DNA from 3 places in the Marinomonas sp. G8-14 genome. Region 1 is predicted to be linked to each of the others. Evidence: predicted binding sites of a transcription regulator. Region 1 holds the regulator's gene; each other region holds the start of a gene.
What was found. The regulator LexA, encoded in region 1, represses DNA repair genes until DNA is damaged. The targets are predictions, from matches to a motif close to TACTGTNTANNTANACAGTA.
Positions count from the first base shown of each region.

Region 2: dinB (DNA polymerase IV) is a predicted target of LexA. The motif match lies at 4,116-4,135, and genes of this name have one in related genera.
Region 3: AC0L6V_RS22940 (carboxylate/amino acid/amine transporter) is a predicted target of LexA. The motif match lies at 5,342-5,361, and genes of this name have one in related genera.

Region 1 covers NZ_CM147891.1:1,191,011-1,198,802, forward strand. Annotated here, with positions in the region: gene AC0L6V_RS06055 (protein adenylyltransferase SelO) at 1-241, opposite strand, end outside; gene AC0L6V_RS06060 (DEAD/DEAH box helicase) at 270-1,628, opposite strand; gene AC0L6V_RS06065 (helicase C-terminal domain-containing protein) at 1,729-2,283, opposite strand; gene AC0L6V_RS06070 (DEAD/DEAH box helicase) at 2,270-3,853, opposite strand; gene lexA (transcriptional repressor LexA) at 3,923-4,546, shown strand; gene AC0L6V_RS06080 (hypothetical protein) at 4,622-4,888, opposite strand; gene AC0L6V_RS06085 (hypothetical protein) at 4,891-5,124, opposite strand; gene AC0L6V_RS06090 (hypothetical protein) at 5,124-5,360, opposite strand; gene topA (type I DNA topoisomerase) at 5,357-7,792, opposite strand, start outside.
Region 2 covers NZ_CM147891.1:2,747,565-2,755,356, reverse strand. Annotated here, with positions in the region: gene AC0L6V_RS14140 (ProQ/FinO family protein) at 10-969, opposite strand; gene AC0L6V_RS14135 (hypothetical protein) at 983-1,150, opposite strand; gene AC0L6V_RS14130 (hypothetical protein) at 1,179-1,652, opposite strand; gene AC0L6V_RS14125 (cell division protein ZapB) at 1,649-1,879, opposite strand; gene AC0L6V_RS14120 (flagella assembly protein FlgT middle domain-containing protein) at 1,989-2,813, opposite strand; gene AC0L6V_RS14115 (flagellar assembly protein T N-terminal domain-containing protein) at 2,926-3,132, opposite strand; gene AC0L6V_RS14110 (LPP20 family lipoprotein) at 3,136-3,762, opposite strand; gene dinB (DNA polymerase IV) at 4,148-5,209, shown strand; gene AC0L6V_RS14100 (hypothetical protein) at 5,284-6,264, shown strand; gene AC0L6V_RS14095 (alpha/beta hydrolase) at 6,367-7,035, shown strand; gene AC0L6V_RS14090 (inositol monophosphatase family protein) at 7,068-7,792, shown strand, end outside.
Region 3 covers NZ_CM147891.1:4,481,878-4,489,669, forward strand. Annotated here, with positions in the region: gene AC0L6V_RS22915 (cache domain-containing protein) at 1-1,160, shown strand, start outside; gene AC0L6V_RS22920 (MgtC/SapB family protein) at 1,325-1,672, shown strand; gene AC0L6V_RS22925 (GNAT family N-acetyltransferase) at 1,835-2,269, shown strand; gene AC0L6V_RS22930 (GGDEF domain-containing protein) at 2,286-3,185, opposite strand; gene AC0L6V_RS22935 (YccT family protein) at 3,542-4,267, shown strand; gene AC0L6V_RS22940 (carboxylate/amino acid/amine transporter) at 4,335-5,216, opposite strand; gene AC0L6V_RS22945 (OmpW family outer membrane protein) at 5,532-6,143, shown strand; gene AC0L6V_RS22950 (HD domain-containing protein) at 6,276-6,602, shown strand; gene AC0L6V_RS22955 (HD domain-containing protein) at 6,562-6,912, shown strand; gene AC0L6V_RS22960 (MarR family winged helix-turn-helix transcriptional regulator) at 6,940-7,386, opposite strand; gene AC0L6V_RS22965 (DUF2798 domain-containing protein) at 7,517-7,792, shown strand, end outside.

The DNA of each region.
Region 1 (7,792 bases):
CATCTCCTAGTTGAGGCGAAAAGCCACCAAACTGGTGACCGGCGTACACCATGCTTAGACTGAGCGGCAATGCGTCTTCGCCACTCAAAATGCGTTTGGTTTCAGTGGATTTAATATCAATGGACAGAAAAGAAGCGAGCGATTGATTAAACTCTACCAATCGCTGCTCAAGAAGTGGCTGGACAAGGGTTTTCGAAGAAAACGCCTCCCCCAGACTGGCAAAATGGTGCTCTAAATTCATTTTATCTCACTTAAAAATTAAGCGATCTTTATAGCGAGGTATCAACCATGTACTCACAGCGAATGCTCTCGCCCACAACCCTTTCAATTTCAGGGATCATGAACGCATCGTCCTCGCTCGCAAAACTGACCGATTTGCCCGTTTCACCACCGCGGCCAGTACGGCCGATGCGATGCACATAATCTTCAGGGTCTTCCGGTAATGAATAGTTAACAACGAGTTCTACGTTATCAACATGAATACCACGACCTGCAACATCCGTTGCCACCAGCACCTGAATGATACCCTCTTTGAAGTTGTTTAATGTCTTAACTCGCTTATCTTGAGCCACTTCGCCAGATAAGATCGCACAGTTGATGTTTGCTTTACGTAGACGCTCGTATAAATCACGCGTTTCATCACGACGATTAGCAAAAATAATCGTACGCTGACCGCCATTTTCATTAATCAGCTGTTTTAAAACGGGCCATTTTTGATCCGCTTCAACCGTATAAATCACCTGATCAATGTTCTGATTGGTGGCTTCTTTTGGCACCACAGAGACTTCTTTTGGAAAATACGTCCATTGCTGCGCAAGCGCCTGAATGTCTTTCGGGAAAGTCGCACTAAATAGCATGGTTTGCCTTAATTCTTTATGCGGCGTCATACGAATAATACTTTTTACATCAGGAATAAAGCCCATCGACAGCATACGGTCGGCTTCATCCAACACCAAACATTCCACTTTACCCAATTGCACCTTACGGCTGCGCGCGAAGTCCAACAAACGCCCTGGTGTCGCCACCAAAATATCAACATTTTCGGTTTCCAAGGCGATCTTTTGCTTTTCGTAACTCAATCCGCCGACCAAAGTCACCACATTCAAATGGCAGTTTGATGTCAGCTTTACCGCTTCATCCGCAATTTGAATGGCCAGCTCACGAGTAGGCGCAATAATCAAACCGCGAGCAACGTTATTAGGACGCTTCTCTTCAAGGGGATAATCCAGAAAATCACTGATCATCGCTATCAAAAATGCAGCCGTTTTACCCGTTCCAGTTTGGGCCTGTCCGATAATGTCATAACCCAGTAAGGTCATAGGCAGAGTTTCAGCTTGAATTTCACTGCAATACTCAAAACCCATTTCCGCGATAGACTTAATCACACGATCAGGTAGATTTAAATCATGAAAGCGCAACTTTCCATCTACCTTAGCAACCGGAAAATCCTCTATGGACCAAATAGCATTTTTTCCACTACCCGTCGTCACGGCTTCATGACCAACTTGGGTATTGGATTGAACTCCATTTTGAGCCTCATCATTATTTCTTGGTCGCTTGTTTGGGCGACGGGTGCGTTTTGGTTTTGTGCTAATTTCTGATGGTGCTTCTTGAATTTGGTTTTCCATATTGGAATCTTTACGCTTCTATGTTTTGAGGTTAATGATCTTTGCAAAGAGTGTACCTAATTGGTAAAGCTTTATCACCCCTTGCTTACGCTTTGTCAGTCTATTGATACTTATAAGGTGGCAAGCTGTTAATTAATTGCGACCCATAACGCTTGGTGCGCAATCGCTTATCTAAAATATGTATTTCACCAGCGTCTTGTTCACTTCTCAGCAGCCTGCCTGTGGCTTGAACTAAACGCAATGAAGCGTCGGGAATGGTGATCTCCATAAACGGGTTGCCACCACGCTTTTGTATCCATTCAGCCAGAGTGGCTTCAACGGGGTCGTCCGGCACAGCAAAAGGAATCTTCGCAATATATACGCAGGTTAAGTACTTTCCTGGCAAGTCTACACCCTCTGCAAAGCTTGCCAATCCGAGCAACAAGCTGCCTTTACCCTCATCAATACGCGCTTTATGAGAATCCAAAATGACGCGCTTGGATTGCTCTCCTTGCATCAACAAGATTTCTTGCAGCTTAGAAGACAAAGACTGCGCCACTTCTTCCATTTGCCGACGAGACGAAAACAACGCCAAACTGCCTTTCTCAACATCAACATGCTCGTTCAAGTAGGTAATGATCTCAGCGGTATGCTGCTCTACTCTATTGAGGCTCATTCACCATATTGGGCACAATCAGCAAACCATTTTTTTGAAAGTCAAACGGACTCAATACCCGTAAATATTCACTTTCATAGGGCACTCCAGAGCGCATATTAAAACGATGGAACTGGTTAAGAGCGGTCAGCGTTGCAGAGGTCACCACCGCACCAAAACACTTATCCCATAATTGTTGTCTTAATGTATTCGCGGCAAGAATAGGCGAACCGCCCAATTCAATATCTTGCTCCATCCCCTGGCCGGATAACACCAACCAACGAGCATTTGGGGGAAAGTTCTGATCATCAACAGCAGAGTATAATCGCCACAAACCAACACATTGCTCTAAGCGACCAAGAATAACACCCAAAATAGGCTGCCACGTTTCGGCGGTTTCAGGCGTCACACCCATCCCTTCATTTTGTTTTGTCTTCTTGCATTCGTCCTGAATACTTTCAATATTGTTAAATAACTTTTGATAAGACGTTTGCAAGCTATAAGCCAATTGCCGCAATTCGTCTGGAATTTGACCAAACTCGAAGCGATGCTGATTATTATCTTGATCCAACCCCAAGCCTTGAATATAAGGCGCTAAACCTTGCTGCGCATATTGAATAAAGTTCACAATACTCTGTATTTGCTGAGGTATCTTTAATAAAAGCTGGCCGGTGACGCTCACGTCATCCGTTAACTCTTGTTTTAAATTCACTAAGTTTTTTTCTAACTGGCGCAACCAAGTAATACTTTGTTGCAAACGCACTTCATGGCGGAAATGCCCGATCGCTTTATCCGGCAGGTGATGCCCTTCATCAAATACATATATTGTATCTTTTGGTGGCGTCAAAATAGCGCCGCCCCCCAATGACAAATCAGCGAGCACAAGGTCATGATTGGCTACAATAACATCCGCCACTTCGATCTCGGCACGCGCCTTAAAAAATGGGCAGGCGGAGTAATTCGCACAATTACGATTTGTACATTGTTGATGATCGGTCGTTAAGCGTCGCCAATCTTGATCACGAACGATACCTGCCCAGTTGTCTTTATCGCCGTCCCACTCACCTTTTTGCAAAGCAGCGTCCATTTCTTGATAAAGCACGGTATTAATATCATCTGAATGAAGATGTTGTTCAAAAAGACCTGCGAACATATCGTCCATTGCTTGCTCTTCAGAATTGAGAAAACCTTCCAGATTATTCAAACACAGGTAACGTCCACGCCCTTTGGCAAGCGTGTATTTAAAGCTAAGCTGGGTGTGCTCTAACAGATCTGGCAACTCTTTGTGTAAGATTTGCTCTTGCAGCGCGACAGTGGCAGTGGAAATAATTAATTTTAACCCTCGCGCTTTGGCAATTGGAATAGCAGCCAGGCAATACGACAAGGTTTTCCCCGTCCCCGTTCCTGCTTCAATCACAGCAACATGCTTTTCTCCTAATCGCTCACCCTCTGAGCCGCGATTAATGTTACCCAAGGTTCGCGCGATCGCAGCAATCATTTGACGCTGTCCAGACCTTGGTTTATGGGACTTGGCATCCAAAGAAGCTCGGTATGCAAGTTGAATTTGTGTTTTTAGTTCATCTGAAAGCATTTATATCATTGAGTATCGTTAAGAATGCTGTATATAATAACAGTTACTGTATAAACAACCAGACAACTTATGATTAAACTAACCAAAAGACAATCTGACGTACTAGAAACCATTCGCGAATTTATTGGTGAAACAGGGTTTCCGCCAACGAGAGCAGAAATAGCGCACCGATTAGGGTTTAAATCCCCTAATGCGGCTGAAGAGCATCTCAAAGCCTTATGCAAAAAAGGCGCAATTGAAATGCTGTCTGGCGCCTCAAGAGGGATACGCTTAGTTGAGCGAGCTTCTAATGACGATCTAACAGAAGACCTTGGCCTACCTGTCATTGGCAAAGTTGCTGCTGGCTATCCTATTTTAGCCCAAGAGAACATCGCCTCACACGTGAACATACCTGCCAGCATGTTTTCTCCACAAGCAGATTATTTCTTGTCTGTATCAGGAACCAGCATGAAAAATATCGGCATCATGGAAGGTGATCTACTCGCCGTACATAAAACAACCACAGTCCGTAATGGACAAATAGTGGTTGCACGCATTGGCGATGAAGTCACCGTTAAACGCTTTGAACAAAATGGCAAAATTGTTCGACTAATTCCTGAAAACGAAGAGTTTACTGACATCATCGTTGACCTTGAAAGCGAAGACTTTGCGATAGAAGGCTTATCCGTTGGCGTGATTCGACAAGGTATTTAAACGCTCTTCAATGCACAAATAAAAAAGCGAAGCTTAAGCATCGCTTTTTTATTTGTGCTTATACTCGCTCACAAACTAATGCAGAATTTTTGGTCGAAATTCCTCATCATCAAGATAATCTGAATCTTCATCAAAGAAGGCGTCTTCAGAATAAACAAAATCAATGCCCGCGTGAAACATGCATTTTGCCAACTCAAAATAACGATTCTTTAGATAAGATCGAGTATCATCCAGGATCTGCAATATTGCCAAAGGAACGGTTTCCTCACCATCCTCGCTGGCTGGACGAAGCACGATATCACCATTCTCCAGCTCAACAATTTCTAGGTAGGACTCTTTCATATTCAATACTCTGATGACTCTTCTCTAAAACGCAAAACCAACTCAACCAATTTGGTTAAATAAAAACTCACAGATGCTCCGTTATCACTACCGCGACCAATCAAATTATCGCTTTGAACCGGAGAAGACAAAGAGCCACGACATTCAAATTGCACCAAATAAGCTTGATTCAGCTGAGAACACCAAGACTCGGGGCGTGAAAACAAATCCGCCAGCTCAGTCAGCACCGGAACCATTATCTGTTTTTTTCAGCTTCGCGTAGCATGCTAGGCACATCTAAAGAACCAGATAATGAATACGTCGTCGACACTTCTTTTAACAAACCATTCAGCGCGCTTCTTAACTGAAAAATCGCTGAACTTTCCAGGCCGACATTAAGCCATGCTTCTTCACTGATTTGACTTTGCTGAATAAAGCGTCTTGCCGTATCCAGCTTTTGGTTTGTCAAACTTGCCAAGGTAACACCGCTCATTTTTTCTTACCTTCTTCAATCACCCATTTAGAGCCAACATAAAATGCCTTCCAACCAGTTGGCTTACCTTCCTCTTCCGTCATGACGTATTGCTCTTTTGTCTTACGACTGTAACGAATAATAGCAGGACGACCTTCAGGGTCTTTCTTTGGTGCATCCGCAAAAAAGTGATATTTAGGATCAATCTGATCCATGTAAGGCAGCAATTCTTCCACTAAAGGCGCACGTGTCTCACGTTTACGCGGGAATTGGCTTGCAGCTAAAAATAAGCCCGTCGCCCCATCACGTAACACATAATGATCCTCAACCTTCTGGCAAGCCAAATCTGGCATAGGCACAGGATCCATCTTAGGTGGCGCAGCTTCGCCATTTTTAAGAAGCTTACGAGTGTTTTTACAGCTCTCATTAGTACAACCGAAATACTTACCAAAACGACCTGTCTTAAGTTGCATTTCAGAGCCACACTTGTCGCACTCAAGGGTAGGACCATCGTATCCCTTAATTTTAAAGGAGCCCTTCTCTACCTCGTAACCAGAACAGGACGGATTGTTACCACAAACATGCAACTTACGGTTTTCATCCATCAAATAGCTATCCATGGCCGAGCCACAGATCTGACAGCGATGTTTATTAATAAGCGCTTTAGATTCACCTTCTTCATCATCAACAGCAATAACCTCATCACCACGAATAAGGTTAATGGTTGCTTTACAGCGCTCTTTTGGCGGCAAAGCGTAGCCTGAACATGACAAGAACACTCCTGTACTGGCTGTACGAATCTGCATCGGACGAGAGCATGTTGGACACGCAATATCCGTCGGCGTCGGCTCATTGAGCATCATACCACCATCAGGCGACTCCGCTTTAGCCAGTACCGTACTAAAATCTTTATAAAACGCATTCAGTGTTTTAATCCAATCTTTATGACCTTCAGCAATATCGTCTAATTGCTCTTCCATTTGTGCCGTAAAACTAAAATTCATCAAGGAACTGAAGCTATCCACCAAACGCTCAGTGACAATATCTCCCATTTTTTCGGCATAAAAACGGCGATTTTCAACCCGAACATAACCACGATCTTGAATGGTAGAAATGATAGAAGCATATGTTGAAGGTCGACCAATACCACGTTTCTCAAGCTCTTTCACCAAACTGGCTTCGCTAAAGCGAGCAACTGGTTTAGTAAAATGCTGCTCAGGCAAAAGCTCTTTAAGATCCAGGTATTCTCCCTGACCAACATCCGGAAGAATATTGTCTTCCCCTTTTTTAGCCACGGTATGCATTGCACGCGTATAACCGTCAAAACGTAAGATTCGCCCTTTGGCTTTAAATTCATAATCCCCAGAAGTAACCGTAATCGTTGTTGACGTATATTCTGCAGGCGTCATTTGACACGCCATAAACTGACTACGGATCAGGTCGTACAAACGATGAGCGTCCTTCTCCATGCCTTGTAAATCATCAACACGAACGGTGACGTCAGAAGGACGAATGGCTTCATGGGCCTCTTGCGCGCCTTCTTTACTGCTATAACGAATCGGCTCTTCAGGCAAATACGCTTCACCAAAATTAGACAGTATATAACCTCTTAATGCCTCGACTGCATCGACACTCAAATTCGTCGAGTCAGTACGCATATACGTAATATAACCACCTTCATACAGACGCTGAGCAAGCATCATGGTCTTTTTAACGCCATAACCTAAACGTGTACTTGCCGCTTGTTGCAACGTAGACGTAATGAAAGGCGCAGAAGGCTTGCTGCTTGTCGGTTTGTCTTCTCGGCTGCTAACCAGATATTTAGCATCAATCAAACGTGCAACATGCTCATCAGATTGCGCCTTATTAACGGGACGATATTCTTTATCTTGATATTTCGCCGCCTCGAATTTGATCACCTCCTTCGAAGGCGTCGCTAGCATTGCATCAAGTTCCCAAAACTCATCAGGAACAAATGCACGAATCTCTTTTTCACGCTCTACAATCAAGCGCACAGCCACAGACTGAACACGACCCGCAGAGAGCCCTCTGGCCACTTTTGCCCAAAGCAAAGGCGACACCATAAAGCCAACTACACGATCCAAGAAACGACGCGCTTGCTGCGCATTGACTCGGTTCATATCCAATTCAGATGGCGTTTCAAACGCCGCTTTTATGGCTTTTTTAGTAATTTCGTTAAAAACGACGCGCTTATAACGACTATCATCGCCACCAATAGCTTCACGCAAATGCCAAGCAATCGCCTCCCCCTCTCTATCCAAATCGGTTGCGAGATAGATGGTGTCAGCATTCTTAGCAAGTCGTTTTAATTCATCGACAACTTTTTCTTTACCCGGCAAAATTTCATAGTGCGCTTTCCAGTTATGTTCTGGATCCACACCCATTCTAGAAATTAACTGTTGACGGGATTTACTACTTTTATACTCAAGTTT
Region 2 (7,792 bases), 1.6 Mb from region 1:
CACTTTTTTCTATTTTTTTAATAATTTTTCCAGTTTTGCTTTCATGCGCTCTTCTGGCGATAAATTATCATAGGCTTCATCTTCACGGCTTTTTATTGGCTGTGATTTTTGTGACGGCTTGCCTTTTGGGGATGGGGTGCTTTGAGGTTTTTTATTGTGGGCAGGGCGGTCCACTTTAGGTCGATCGGTTGTTTTAGGGCGGTTGAATGGTTTTTTCTCTTTCTTGGGTATCATGGACTCAGGAAGAGCGGCTTCATCATTTACAGCGATGCCTTCAAGATCAACACGAGGCTGTCCTGATAGGAGACACTTCTTATAGCGATCAGAGCGTGTATAAGCGGCTAGAGCACGTTTTTGTTTGCTGGCATTGAAGTCGTCGTCCAATGTCATGTCTTTGTCTATACCAACTTTTAGTGGCTTAGGTTGATTCCAGTCGAACGCTTTAGGATAACGGTCTTCAAGCATTTTTATTAGACGGCGATTATTCTTTTGATTTTTTTGACGTTTTTTTTGTTCAGACGTCAAAGTTGCTGTCTCTGTAGTGCTGTCACTTGCTTGTTGTACGCTAGTGTCGCTATCGACTAGTTTGTCGTCGTCTTGCAAGCCGTTAAGCTCAGTTTGTTGTGTGGTCATGTAATCAATCTGTTCTATTGTCGTGGTTGTGATGCTGCTGTTGTCAGCATGCTCGTGCAATAAATCAAAGTTAAGTTGCTGTTCAACTGGCTTTGTTTTTATTACTTGCTCAGGGGTCGATAGGGCACCCAAGAGATCAAGAGAGTCTTCTATATAGAGCTGTAGTTGATCTTCGGGTGAGCGATCGGCCATATGTTGCAATAAATCCATTGAGGCGCTGTACTCAATGGGAAGGTCGTTCTTTTCCTTTAGTTTTTTTATTTCCTCGTTTGCATTTTCTAGCTGTTTTGTCAGCCAGTTAATTTTCGCTTCGAGTTTGGCAATAAGTTGTTCCATAAAGACACAAGGCTCAGTTTTGTATTGGAGTCAGCGGAATACTGGGGGTATTGCTTGTGCCAATCATCTCTTTTCGCTGATCGTCACTTGGTAGCGTAACGGTAATAGTTTTGTCATTTTGCCACCAAGTGTAAGTTGTTGCGATCACAAAGCTTGCGACGAAAATGGGTGTTAGCTTCATCTTTGTTTTGGGTCTTATTTTTACTTAATTAAAAGGTTAAGCCTGCACCGATCATCACGTGCTTGTCATAAGTATCGCTGCTACTGTTAAGTACTTTTACAAATACGTCTAGTCGAGATACATCTGATATGCCGATACGAAAGCCTGCTTCTGGATAATAGACCGTTTCATCTAAGAATGAGACACCGCCACCGATAAACGACCACATAGGAATACCAGGTAAGATCTGTAATGCTGGTGTTGCGCTGTAGTATCGAGAGCCTATTGTGAGAGCGTTTTCGAATTTTTCCCCAATGACAAAGGACAGTCCGCCATAAAAAGAAATATTCTCTGGCAGAGTGTATTCCATATTGGCCCCAATGATGGAGGTAACGTTTGTTTCTCCATCCGGTGTGGTTGGGCGCGCGGCGGCAGATTCAAAATTTATTAAACTCGCAATTTGACCTTCTGCTGATGCGTTTGCACTGACAAGAACTAAAGCTGCAAGTAAAAGTGGTCTCATTGTTTGTTATCCATTTGGTTGAGGCGATTCAGCATTTGAGAAAGAGAAGACTCCCAGTTCGATTGCTGTTCTTTTGTTTGGTTTAGAGAGTTTTGAATCTCACTTTTTTCTTCGCTAAGTTCATAGTTCTGCATTTCTAATTCTGAAATACGTTTGCGTAATGAACCAATTTCTTCAACGGCTTCGTTGATGCGTTGTTCTAGATGGTGTAGTAGTTCGTTGTTCATTGTATCTGTCCTAAAAATAAAAAAACCGCCATTTTGTGTAAAGGCGTATAGTTGTGAAAATTACCAAGCAATCACGACATCTCGTTGTTGCACGTTAAGTATGTGAGAGTCAACAACGAGCCTCCCCAACAGAGAAGTTAGGTTGGACTTGTTTGATTGTAACACTGATATTGGCATTATTCAGCTGTGTTTGGGTAGACTGTAACTGATTAAATACCTCGTATCGTCGATAAATATTGAATTTATCTCCTTGTTTTATACCCGCTATTGACCCTGCAGATATGTGTATTCTGTTGCCTTCTGTGCGGAAAATATTAGCAATAAAAGGCTGGCATCTAAGCTGTTCACTTGCATCTAATGCGCTTTCTTTTAGCGCTTGTTGGACTACTTTGCCATAATGTACTGACCAAAATTTTGCACTACCAAAGCCAATTCTTGCGTGGTCAGATATGTCCCAGTTGCCGATTTCATTGTATCTGTGTTCAAACAAAAGCGCGCCACTAAAACCATCATAAATGTATATATCGACCACGAAGTTTCTTTCTTTATCGATTTCTTCAGAATCGTCTTTTGCATTTTTGTCATTAGGGTGTCTAAGGTAAACTTCGCTAATGTCTCTAATGACACCACTAATGATGTATTGAACACCAAGCTGCTCACTGATTCTGGTGAGATTAGTTAGTGATCCATCAGCGTTAGTTGAAGAGGGGGCGTTAATAACATCGGGGTAAATAGCAATGTTAGTAGCCGTGAGGGCTTTTAAGTAGCCTTGTCTGTTTATTTCATCGGCTAAGTTTTTGGGCAGCTCTCTTGAGATGTTGCTAAGCTCACCCAATGCCGCTTGTTGTGGAACTTGCAACTCAAATCCAGTGACTCCCACGGTTTTTTTGTAATACCGCGTTGGTCCTGTACTGCATTGGGAGTCGGCGGTCACGTCAACACGGGCAATTACTCTAAGAAAGTCACCGTTTTGTTCTTCTGAGAGGATACGCGCTTTTTGAACATAACCAGAACTACGTATTTCTAAGTTTGATTCTACTTCACCATTATTGAGCCTCGTCTTTAACGTTCACTCTCGAACCAGATTCCAAAACGGCTTGTTTGATGGCTTGTTGAGTGGCTCTGTAACGAGCATCGGCGATATCATTATTATAGATAATGGCTTCACCAACAGCATCAATGCTGTTGGCAAAAGTGGCAATTGGCAAGGTGAGGAATAGGGCAGTAATGAATGCGCGTTTTAAAGTAACCATCGGTTATTCAATGCTGTAAAAATTAGTTGTTGGGGTGGCGTTTTGAACATTAATGGCGCGATAGCCTGGTTGGACTTTGCAATTGGGGTCTGCTTGCACATTGTTAGAGGTTACACATTGACGAAAGTTTTCTTGCAGTGCCATTTCTACCACGGTTTCAAATGTGCCGTCTTCGTGCTCTCTTTGTGAAACGACCTTTGCCCCCACTAAATAAGCATCCACATAGGTTCTTAGCTCGTCATTTTGCATGACCATATTGCTTAGAGAGCTTGAACCATCGATTTTTAGTCCATAAACCCGTTCCGATAGGTTTCGGTAGGCATCCAACATTGAGCTACGCATCGTCATGATACGAGCTTGGGATTGTGTTAGACGCTTACTTGTCATCGTGGCGGCATAACCCGTAGCGGTCACAATAATAGGTTCTTGTTTCACAATGACGACCGTATTGTTGGTGTTAAGCGCGCTGTTTTGCGTGTATGGGGTAGATGGGCTTCCAACAACGTTTCCATTACAAGGTGCAACGGTGGTACAAGGCTGTCCTGTGGCGCTCTGTTGGTTAAGACTTTGACAACCCGCAAGCGTTACTGCACCTATGGCGATTAAAATAATGTTAAATGGTCGTATCATGGTGTGCCCTTTGCCTTTAAGTGTAAGCCTTACGAGGCTTTTATCTTTTGTTGAAAAGCTGAGAGTTCATTGCCTAGCTCTTATTGGGTAATGCCTTATCACAAGTAATAGTGTGCTAGAGGGTTTTTCAGCTTTTCAATATTGTTAGTTTGATCAACAAAATGTAAACCATTTTACGCTCTAGCGTCCATGTTTGCTTGCCTAAAAAGTGTTTTTTATTGATTTTAAATGGCGAATTTGTTTTTTTCTTGTGTCAGATTCGATCATATCAAGGATTTTACGTTGAGGATGTTTTTTCGAGAAGAATCTTTACATGTTTATTTGATGGATGAATGATGAGCCAAGATAGAATATACTGTTTTTTTGTACAGTAAAAATTAGTGTTATGTCATCGAATCGCAAGATTATTCATATTGATGCCGATTGTTTTTACGCCGCAATAGAGATGCGGGACAACCCAAAGTTGCGTGATATTCCTATTGCGATAGGAGGTGCGGCTAGTGGTCGCGGTGTATTGTCAACGGCGAATTACATTGCCCGTGGTTATGGGGTGCGTTCTGCTATGCCAACGTCGGTGGCTACGCGATTGTGTCCTTCGTTACTGGTTCTCCCTGGTGATATGAATAAATATCGCGAAGCATCTTCTCAAATGCAGGCTATTTTTCGAGAGTTTACTTCTATTATTGAGCCGTTGTCGTTAGATGAGGCCTATCTTGATGTGACCGATTCCGAATGCTTTCAAGGAAGTGCAACACGAATAGCGGAGAAAATACGCAGCAGAGTATTAAAAGAGATAGGCATTACTGTGTCTGCTGGGGTGGCAACAAATAAGTTCATTGCAAAGGTAGCCAGTGATTGGGATAAGCCAGACGGCTTAACCATTGTAACGCCAGAAAAGCAGTTCGAATTTGTTTCCTCTATTCCGGTTAAGTTTATTTCTGGAATAGGCCGTGTTGCTCAAGATAAGTTGGCGTCATTAGATGTGTTTACATGCGCTGATCTACAGAAACTGGATTTTGTTGTATTGCAAAAGCATTTTGGCAGCATGGCATTTCGACTGTCTCAATTCGCCTTAGGGATTGATAATCGACCTGTTATGACATCAAGAGAAAGGAAGAGTATCTCTGTAGAGCATACATTTTCGGCCGATCTGCTTGATTTAGCCGCATGCCAAGCTGTTATCCCTAAGCTTTTGATGGAGTTAGAAAGGCGTATGGCAGGACGACATTTTGAAACTCAGTTAAGTAAATATTATTTGAAGATAAAATTTGATAACTTTAAGCAAACTACAATAGAACTGCCTATTAAAAATAAATTATCCAATACTATCTTTTTGACTCTTTTAGAGCAGGCTTATGCTCGATTTCGTCGCCCTGTACGCTTGATTGGTGTGGGGTATCGTTTATCTCCCCCAAAGCCTCAGCAACTGATTTTGCCTTTCTTCTGATTGATTGTGTAAATTATGATCAACTGTTTACTGCTTTACTATACTTAAGTTAAGAACAGTTTGGAGGGGGCGTTATGTTTAAACAAGAGCGTAAGTTTAACGAAGTAAACTTGAATATGCCGGGGCCTTTATCTCAGCGGCTACGATTTGAGGTAGAACAAACTTTGGGGCGTTTGTATGCTGATCCATCGTTGGTCGATCAATTAGATCGTCTGTATTTGCCTTTTGCGAGCTGGCTAAGTGAGAAGGCTCGTGTTGGGCATGGACCATTGGTTGTGGGGCTTGGCGGTGCTCAAGGCTGTGGAAAAACGACTTTTTGCAATGTGATAAGTCGAATAATGAATAAAGGCTTTGAGTTAAATTGTATAGTGCTCAGTTTGGATGACTTATACAGCACTCGTCATGAACGACTTAAATTTGCCAGTCAAACGACTCCGATGTTTTCTGTTCGAGGTGTACCTGGAACGCACGATGTGAGCTTGGCACTAGTGCTTTTTGAAAGGTTGAAAAACCTGAAAGATGGCGAAGTGATGAAGTTTCCTTGCTTTGATAAATCTGTCGATGACCGAAAGCCTGTACATTTATGGCAGGAAGTTCAAGGTCCTGTTGATGTTGTGTTGTTTGAGGGGTGGTGTGTTGGTGCGCCGCCCATGCGAGGCAATATACAGCACCCAATCAATGGACTTGAAGCGGATATGGATGCAGATTGCTTGTGGCGCAATAAGGTTAATCAGCTTTTAAAAGACGATTATAAAAAGTTGTTTGCGAAAATAGATCTCATGGTTTGGATGCAAGCGCCTAGTTATGATGTGGTTTATGGCTGGCGAAACAAACAAGAGCGAGTTCTAGAAAGCCATCTTCATGATATACACGGTGTCTTATTGGATACCATTGATTTAAAAGTGATGTCATCGGATGAGTTGAAGGAGTTTATGCAGTATTACGAAAGGCTGACTCGACATATGTTAGCGGTCATGCCTGAGCGAGCTGATGTGTTGTTCCGATTAAATAGAGAGCAAGGTGTTGTGGAAATGCGATTTCCTATAGAGCATTAGGTTTGGCGGTCATGATTAAGTTCAGATGACAGTCGAGCGATAAATGGCAAATATGATAGGCTATGGCAAACTGCTATAGCCTATTTTTTTGGAGTGTTAAAAATGACTGAATTATTGCCATCTGTTCTTGTTGAAACGAGCGATCAACCTGATGCAGCCATTATTTGGTTGCATGGTCTTGGGTCGGATGGTCATGATTTTGAGTCTTTGGTTCCCGCCTTGTCTTTGTTGCCTACGCTAAAGGTCCGTTTTGTGTTTCCTCATGCGCCGCGCCGTCCTGTAACGGTCAACGGAGGTATGATGATGCGAGCTTGGTATGACATTTACGAAATGACGTTAGAGCGAAAAGTGGATTTGGCTAATATTGCAGAATCCAGTTGTCAGATTGAGCAATTGATACAGGATCAAATTAATCAAGGTATCGCCCCAAATCGTATTGTATTAGCGGGCTTTTCTCAGGGTGGCGTTATTGCTTATCAGACGGCACTTCAATCTAAGCATGTATTGGCAGGTGTTTTAGCATTATCGACTTATTTGGTTAATGCTAATGAGGTGGTTGAAGCGGATGTTTGTCCTAATGGTCATACTCCTATTCTCATTCATCACGGTTTGCAAGATCCAGTGGTTGCGCCAGTTTTAGCGGTGCAAGCAAAAGATTGCCTGTTATCCAAGGGATATTCTGTGTCATATCAGACTTATAATATGCCTCATTCAGTTTGCCCTGAGCAGGCGCAAGATATTTCGCACTGGCTAAATACTGTATTAGCTTAGTGTTAATAAGTAGGAAACGTTAGGAGTTCTTTGTGTCCAACAACTATACCGAGTGGTTAGAGTTTGCGAAAAACCTTGCTATAAAAGCAGGCGATATGATTGCGGAAGCGCGTAAGAACTCAAGTTTCGTGCGTGATTATAAAATGGACCATGAGTTAGTGACTTCGACTGACATTGCGGTAGATCAGTTTATTTGCGGTCGTATTCGTGAGCATTATCCTAAGCATTCTATTTTATCAGAAGAGTCATCTCCTCATATGGACCTTAGTGCTATTGCCGACAATGTGCCTGTGTGGGTGATTGATCCAATTGATGGTACGGTGAATTTTGCCCATGGGCATCACCATGTCGCGGTTTCAATTGGTCTTTATGTCGGCAGAGAGCGTATTTTAGGGGTTGTGAACGCGCCATTTTTAGGGGAATGCTTCTGGGCGTTAAAAGGTTCAGGTGCCTTTTGTAATGGCAAACCTTTGGCTGTTTCTGGTGCAAAACAGTTAAGGAATGCGTTGGTAGCAACGGGGTTTCCTTATCAAAAAACAGCGTTATTGCCGATTGTAGATCGTGTATCACGTATTTTGCATCATTGTCAGGATATTCGTCGCAATGGCTCGGCTGCACTGGATTTGTGTTGGGTGGCGGCTGGACGTTTAGATGCTTATTTTGAAAGTGTGAAACCTTGGGATATGGTGGCTGGAGCGTTAATTGCGGAAGAGTCGGGGGCGGTCGTGGGATATTATTTACCCCATACTTCAATTTG
Region 3 (7,792 bases), 1.3 Mb from region 1:
TAGTGCTGTTTCATCATAAAGACTGTGTGCAAGTGACGACCAAAGGCCAACCTTATCAAGGTTATACTGGACCTGAAAATTGGCATATGGGGTCTTTATTAGTATTAGAAAACATGGATAGGGGCGTAAGTGATACACAGGATCATCAAACATTAGTTGCTGATCTTGCTGGGCTTATTTCAGCAGATTTATTTGATATCCGTCGCCAATCTATTTCTATTAATGATGATTTAGAGTTGATTGTTCTGAATGGCATTATCACAGCGGCTCGCAAAGATGCAGTAGAGTTTGTGCCGGTATTAGAAGCCATCAAAAAGATTGGTCGAGACATAGACAATGTGTTTGCGAACTCTATTGAATCATTGTTTTCTACTATTATTTCAGGTCAATTGAACGCAATAGCTCTGCAAGCTAACTTGGCAGTAGATATTATGGATCGTAACCTTTATGAACGTGCAAATGACTGTCGCTGGTGGGGGTTGAGCACGTCGTTACAAACGGCATTGTCAACACCAGAGATTGATAAAAATCGTATTCGTCAGACATTAGAGAAAATACACTCTTTGTATACTGTTTATCATAACTTATACGTTTATGATCAAAATGGGCGTTATCTTGCTTTTTCAGATGACACTTATCAACATCAAGTTGGACAGACTATAGAGGCAAATTCTGCAGGAATGGGCGTGTTTCATTCGCAAGATATTTACTCTTACTGCGTATCGCCATTCATGCCTTTTGATTGTTATGGTGGTGCACATACTTACATTTATAATGCCGCTATTCGTAGCCCTGAAAAAAACAATGTGGTGGTTGGTGGTATCGGTATCGTATTCGATTCTACGGTAGAGTTTCGTGCCATTCTTAATGATATTTTGCCTAGAGAGAACGGTGTTGTAAAAGCAGGTACGAAAGCCTTGTTCACCACAGATAAAGGCTTTGTCATTGCAAGTTCGTCAGATGATCATGCTGTTGGCAGTGTCTTTTTTCCTGAGATTAGCCTGACTGAACTCTTTCAAGATGGCAGTACAGCAACTGCTATTAGATTCGATGGCAATGTGTATCTTATTGGTGCTGCGATGTCGAACGGATACCGAGAATACAAACGTCAAGATGGTTATGAGAATACGATTATAGCTTGGGTACTTGTGCCTTGTTAGCCTAAAATATTCATATGACGTCATGGAAGACGTCTTTATTTTAATATGTGTTTTATTTTTCTGTGCGTATCTCTGATTAAAAACTGTACTAATAGCAAAAACTTAGTAACCTATTGATAAGGTTTTATTCTTCCACTCATGGCATCTGCCCTAAGAAAGCTTGTATGAATTTAGAGTTGTTATTTTCCATTGCTCCTTACCGCTGGAGTGCGATTGTAACTGCCATTTTTTGCGGTGCGATTGTAGGTTTAGAGCGGCAGCTTAGGGGAAAGCCTGTAGGTATAAGGACTTCGGCACTGATTGTGCTCGGAACCTATGTGTTTATTACGTCTTCTATGTTGGTTGCAGTTGATATAACGGATCCATCACGAATTATAGGGCAGGTGATTACCGGTATTGGTTTTCTCGGGGCAGGTGTTATGTTGTCAAAAGACGGTTCTGTGATTGGCGTCACTTCTGCAGCGACCATCTGGGGCTCTAGCCGCAATAGGTGTGTGTATTGCTATTATTGACTCTTATGTGGCGATAAAACTGTCTTTTATTGTGGTGGCTATTTTATATGGCGTGGACATTTTAGAAGTATACTCTTCGGCTTTTACTCGAGGGGTACATTCTAAATATAGTCGATGGCGTAATAGAGAGTAAATACACTGAAGAGTTATTGGAGGACTAAAATGGTTTCTGGTTATCGCATTAGCTGGGATTATAAAGAGATGGACTTTGATGTTATTCATCATTACATATCAAATACCTATTGGGCTAAAAATATTCCTCAAACAACATTGAAAAGAGCGCTTGATAACTCATTATGTTTTGGCGTTTTTTCTCAGGAAGGGAAGCAAATAGGTTTTGCTAGAATGATTACTGATCAAGCCACGTTTGCTTACTTAGCCGATGTATTTATTGATGAAGAACATCGTGGAAAAGGATTGTCAAAGTGGCTAATGCAGGAAATTCATGATTACCCATCGTTACAAGGTTTACGCAGAATTCTATTGGCGACACGTGATGCTCATGGTTTGTATGGGCAATTTGGGTATACACCGTTGAATTATCCTGAAACCTTTATGCAGAAATGGAATCCGGATGTTTATAATGAATTTGATTGAGACTGGCGGATGTGGACTATTTTGATAGCTCGACTCTGTTTCGTCCATTTTCTTTGCCTCTGTATAAGGCTTTGTCCGCTCGCTTTGTCATATTTAATGCATTATCGTTGTGTTTTTCATATTCAGTCACACCTAAGGTAATGGTAAGTGGCAGATTGAAATCACTAAAGGTTTCTTTTGATACTAGGTTTCTTAGATTTTCGGCAATCAGTGCTGCGCCATCCTTACTGGTGTTGGGTAGGATGATGATGAACTCTTCTCCACCAAATCGAGCAATAATGTCTTGGTTTCTAAGATTTCTTTTGAGTAACTGACCTACCTCAATCAGACAGATATCACCAATATCATGTCCGAACATATCATTCACTTTTTTGAAATAATCAACATCGATCAAAATTAGGCTTAACGGTGACGACGTGAATAGTGATTTTTTAAGTTCTATACTGAAATAGATGTTTAGCCCTCGTCTATTTAAAAGACCCGTTAAAGGATCTTGAGTATTTTCCTCATTCAATTTTGTTGTCAGTTCTGCGTATTTACGTAAGAAGAAATGACCAAAAAATGCACTAAAAATAATCGCTGCTGTTAACCAAAAACCACGATCAAAGGATTTTTCCGCTGAATACACCTCTTCTGTCAGATCGGTCAGAAGATGCCCAAATACAGTTGCTGATAGCGTACAAATTACAAGAATGATCGTGATCGCAATAGACTCTCTGGCACCACCTATTAACGCTGCTAAAATAGGATAAAGTGGTAAAAAATAGGCGACTTGACTATTTACTCCGCCGGAAATGGCGAGAGTTGGCATGATAATGATTAGAGCGACAATAAGTGAAAGGGTTATCTCCCATTTCGGGACAATATGTGCTCTGACGACAAAATAAAAAACAGAGGTAAGGATGAGGTTTACCACAGCTGACCATAGAAAAATGTCTGATAAGTCAACAAAGAGTGGCCTGATAACCAGTGAGGATGCCAAGGTTAATATTGACAGCTCTATGATCCGTAAGGTCAGCGTATGGTTGAGCTGAGTCTGTGCACTGTTTGGCATAATTTTATGAGTGTTATCCTGTTTTTAGCCGCTAGTAAGTCTTCAATACTATATTTTACAACTCGTAGCCTATCTAACTTCCTGATCAGTTAGTTTTTTAGGGTATGAAAAAAGACAAAATCTAGCAAGTTTCTTATATGTCTATTTTACTAAACAAAGAACACGGAACTATATGCTAAATTCTTTTCTTTTTTGTTATGTGTTGTAAGGGGTGTTCTATGTTCTTAAAAAATCGTATCTTGGTGTTTGTTACCGTATTGTTTGGATCAATGACATCGCCTTTAATGGCGGCAACATTTGAGGTTCCTCGGTCGTTTGAGATCATGTATGTTGACCTTGAAAGTGCAGGCCGATTCGGCAGTGACTTTAAAGTAGACCTTGATGCAGGTCAGCACCAGATTGTGGTACGTTTTAATAAATTATTACGCAGTGGTGGTGATACTCAAGTCTTTCAGTCTGAGCCAATTGTACTGGACTTACAGTTTGAAAAAGATACGTATCTTACGTTAAAAGCGCCATATATATCGACCCGAAAGCAAGCTGAGGCGAATGCCAAGAGTCCACAGTTTACCATTCATGATGAACTAAGCGGCAAGGAAGTTGATTATCAACACCAAATTTTAGCAACGAAATCCGGTTTTCAAAATACACGTGATTATGTGGAAGAGATTGAGCGTTTAACAGCGAAGAATGCTTCACATGACATATCCTCTACTGGCCCTGTCTCTGCTCCAACTACCATGTCTCAAGATGTTGCGTTTGATATGATGAAATTCTGGTACAATCAATCCAATGATGCAACTCGTAAGGATATTCGTATTTGGATTGCTGATGATGCATATAATCCTGCTGCATCCAGTATTCAATTCGACATGTCACAATTTTGGTTTAAAAAAGCCAATCAAGAAGACCAAAAAGCCTTTCAAAAATGGTTGATAGAGTAATACATGGTTAACTAGTTCCTTTGCGGATAAAAATGCCCAATGTTTATTGGGCATTTTTATTGGATTGTTATTTGGCTGTTACTGTTTTTGCGTTAGTAAATTTTTGGTTGAATTTGTCATTGACCCAAAGCGCCATCAAGATAATTCCGCCGCCGATGGCTAATCGAAAAATATCGGCATCGCGATTCCAGAAGACCACATTGACAATTATGCCTGCTGGGATGAGCAAGTTATTTGCCACAGCCAACGTGCCTATGTTCACCATCGTCGCCCCTTTGTTCCAAGCAAAATAGCCTAAACCAGAAGCCACAATCCCAAGGTAAATCAGAATACTCCATTGTAGCGTCGTTGTAGGCAGTTGTTCTGTGTTGCCCATAGCGATATAACATGGAATGACCACCGCCAAGGCACCAATAAAAAACCAACCAAATACCGTGCGTTGTGGCAGGTCTGGGCGCTCTTTTGCGATTATTCGTTTATAGCCTACTTGGCCTGCGGCAAAACACATGTTGGCACACTGCACTATAATTAAGCCTTTGATGAAGCCTTCGTCCACACCTTGGTAACGGATCGCGACAGCGCCAAGAATGGCCAATGATGCGCTGATGGCAAAGCCGATGTTGAGGCGTTTATCCAGCATGTCGTTGATAAGTGTGACATACAAGGGGGTCATTACAGTGAACAATAGCACTTCTGGAACGGAGAGATACAAGAAAGATTGATAGTAAAAGCCGTACATAATACCAAGCTGTAGTGCGCCACATATCATCAGTTTTAGGGCGATTTTTGCTTCTATTTGACGCAGTTTTAAAAAAGGTAAAAAGACCAATGTTGCAAGGGATACTCGCATCAGAACAGAGAACCAAGCGTCGACTTGGCCAGCAAGATAAACCCCAATTAAACTAAATGAAAAAGCCCAAAGTAAGGTAACGGCTATAAGTATTGGCATGCAGATTTCTTCCATAAGAAAATATTTCGCAAAGTTTACCGATAAATTGAGCTACGGTAAATTAGTTTACTTTTATATTTCAATGGGTTTACTAGTGTTATTTTTGTGATCTATTTTTTGATTTTGTCTTTTTGTATGCACAGTTGGGTGGAAAGTGATTTGATTGGGGTAGTTCATCTTTTCTTGATCTAATCGATATGCTGTGTTTATCGCGGCTGACCAGGGAGTAAAACCTTGATCTAGGTTAATAATTTAAATATTTATCCTGTTACCTTTTAGTCACAGACATGTTGTTTGACTAATAAGGAATCGATTATGAAAGCTATACTTCCCATTGCCCTTGTTTCTGCGTTTTGTTCCTCTGTTGCTTTAGCCCATGATGCTGGTGATATTTTTGTTCGTGGCGGTCTTGCTGTGGTTATGCCGAATGAAAGTAGTGATAATGTATTGAATAAAGGTGAATTAAAGATTGATAACGATACTCAGGTTGGAGTGACTTTGACCTATATGTTGACGGAGCAATTTGGTGTTGAGCTATTAGCTGCTACACCTTTTACTCACAAAGTATCGACAAAAGGTTTGGGAGAAGTGGCCGAAGTCTCTCATTTACCGCCTTCTCTCATGGCGCAATATTATTTTGCTCAAGCGAACAGTCAAATTCGTCCTTATGTTGGCGCTGGCGTGAATTATACCGTTTTCTTTGATGAAAAAGGCAAAGGGGCGTTAGCTGGTACGGATGTGAATCTTGATAACTCTTTTGGTTTGGCAGCTCAAGTCGGTGTTGATGTGAATTTTGCTGAAAACTGGTTTGCGAATGCATCGCTTTGGTACATGGATATTAACACTGACGTGCACACAAGCGTTGGAACCATTGATGCTGATATTGATCCAGTCACCTTTATGGGCAGTGTGGGTTACACCTTTTAATATTGTTCTGCGATTAATGACAATGAAGGCTTTGATTTTCGGATCAAAGCCTTTTTTATTGGTGCTTTTTAGTGTTTATATTCGAAACCTTTTATAATGTTTTATCATTTTTGTAGTAGGGAAGCCTGAATCGTGTCTGAGTGGTTAACCAAATATGAAGTGCAATTCTATGCCTTTTTAGATACTCAAAAGCATACCGATGTCGCTCACGATCTCGCTCATATTAATCGAGTGGTTAAGATTGCTCGGCAATTGGCCTGTGAGGAACAGGCCGATCTAGCGATAGTGATACCAGCGGCGTATTTGCATGATTGCGTGTCTTTGCCCAAAGATCATGTACAGCGGCATCTAGCTTCCACGTTGGCAGGAGACAAAGCCGTTGATTTTTTGCGTTCAATTGCTTATCCAAAAGAGTATTATGACGCAATTTATCATGCGATTCGGAGCTCACAGCTTTAGTGCTGATGTGAAGCCAGAAACGCTTGAGGCCAAAATCGTTCAGGATGCTGATCGATTGGACGCTCTGGGGGCTATCGGTATTGCTCGTTGTATGCAAGTGAGTGGTGCAATAAACAGAGTTTTATATGCGCAGGATGATCCCTTTTGTGATGAGCGTAAGCCTGATGATGGACGTTATGCAATTGATCATTTTTATAATAAGTTGTTTCGTATTGCGGATGGTTTAAACACGCCTTCGGCTAGGTTGGAAGGCAGGAGGCGTGAAAAAATAATGCGCATTTTCTTAGAGCAATTAGCGTTAGAAATCTAATGACATTCTGCTTGTGTAAAAAACGTATTATGCTTTGTTATTGATCGCATTCAGGTTCGAGAGCATTTTTTCACCGATGGTCAAAAAATGCTTCAGCTCTTCATCGCTAATATCTGCCCTCATCTCTTTTAGTACCGCTTGATCGGCACTGGCTAACTCTTGATAACACTGCATTCCACGTGGCGTTAATTTGAGAAACTGACTGCGTTTATCTATCGGGTTTGGCATTTTGGTCACGAGTGACTGATTTATCAACTCCTGGACCAATCGAGTGATCTGACCCTTGTCCTTCTCTGTGATGTCAGCAAGATAATTTGCGGTGCAGTTTTGTGTATCGTGAATGTTTTTTAAAATCATAAAATACATTGGAGATAGGGAGAGTTGTTTTTCTTTCATGATGTTTTTCATGGAAGTCTTTAGCCCGCCAATTGTATTCATGAAGAGTGTTTGAAGCGCTGATTCAGTATTATGCATAGTGATTCCCATGTAGTTGACAAAGTCAACTTAATGTATTATAGTTGCTTTTGTCAATTAGTTTTATTCTCACACTATCATTCCTTGGAAGGGTATCTATGTCAAAAAAATTCAGAAAGTTGCCATCATTATCAGTTTTATTGTGGTTATCGGGGGATTTTTAACCTTTTTAATGACTTGGCGAAATATGGGTTTTTCTAGTCATTTTATTGCTGCTTGGTTGTCGTCGTTTGCATTGTGTATTTTATGTATTGCACCAATCGGTGGTGTGATTTCTATTGTGACGAATAGTCTTGTCAATAAAGTGTTTTACACTTTGTCTATGATGCAAAAAAATATTGTTTTCGGGCTTATCATGGCGGTGATAATGGAATCTATTATGGCTATCGTAACAACAATAAATTTG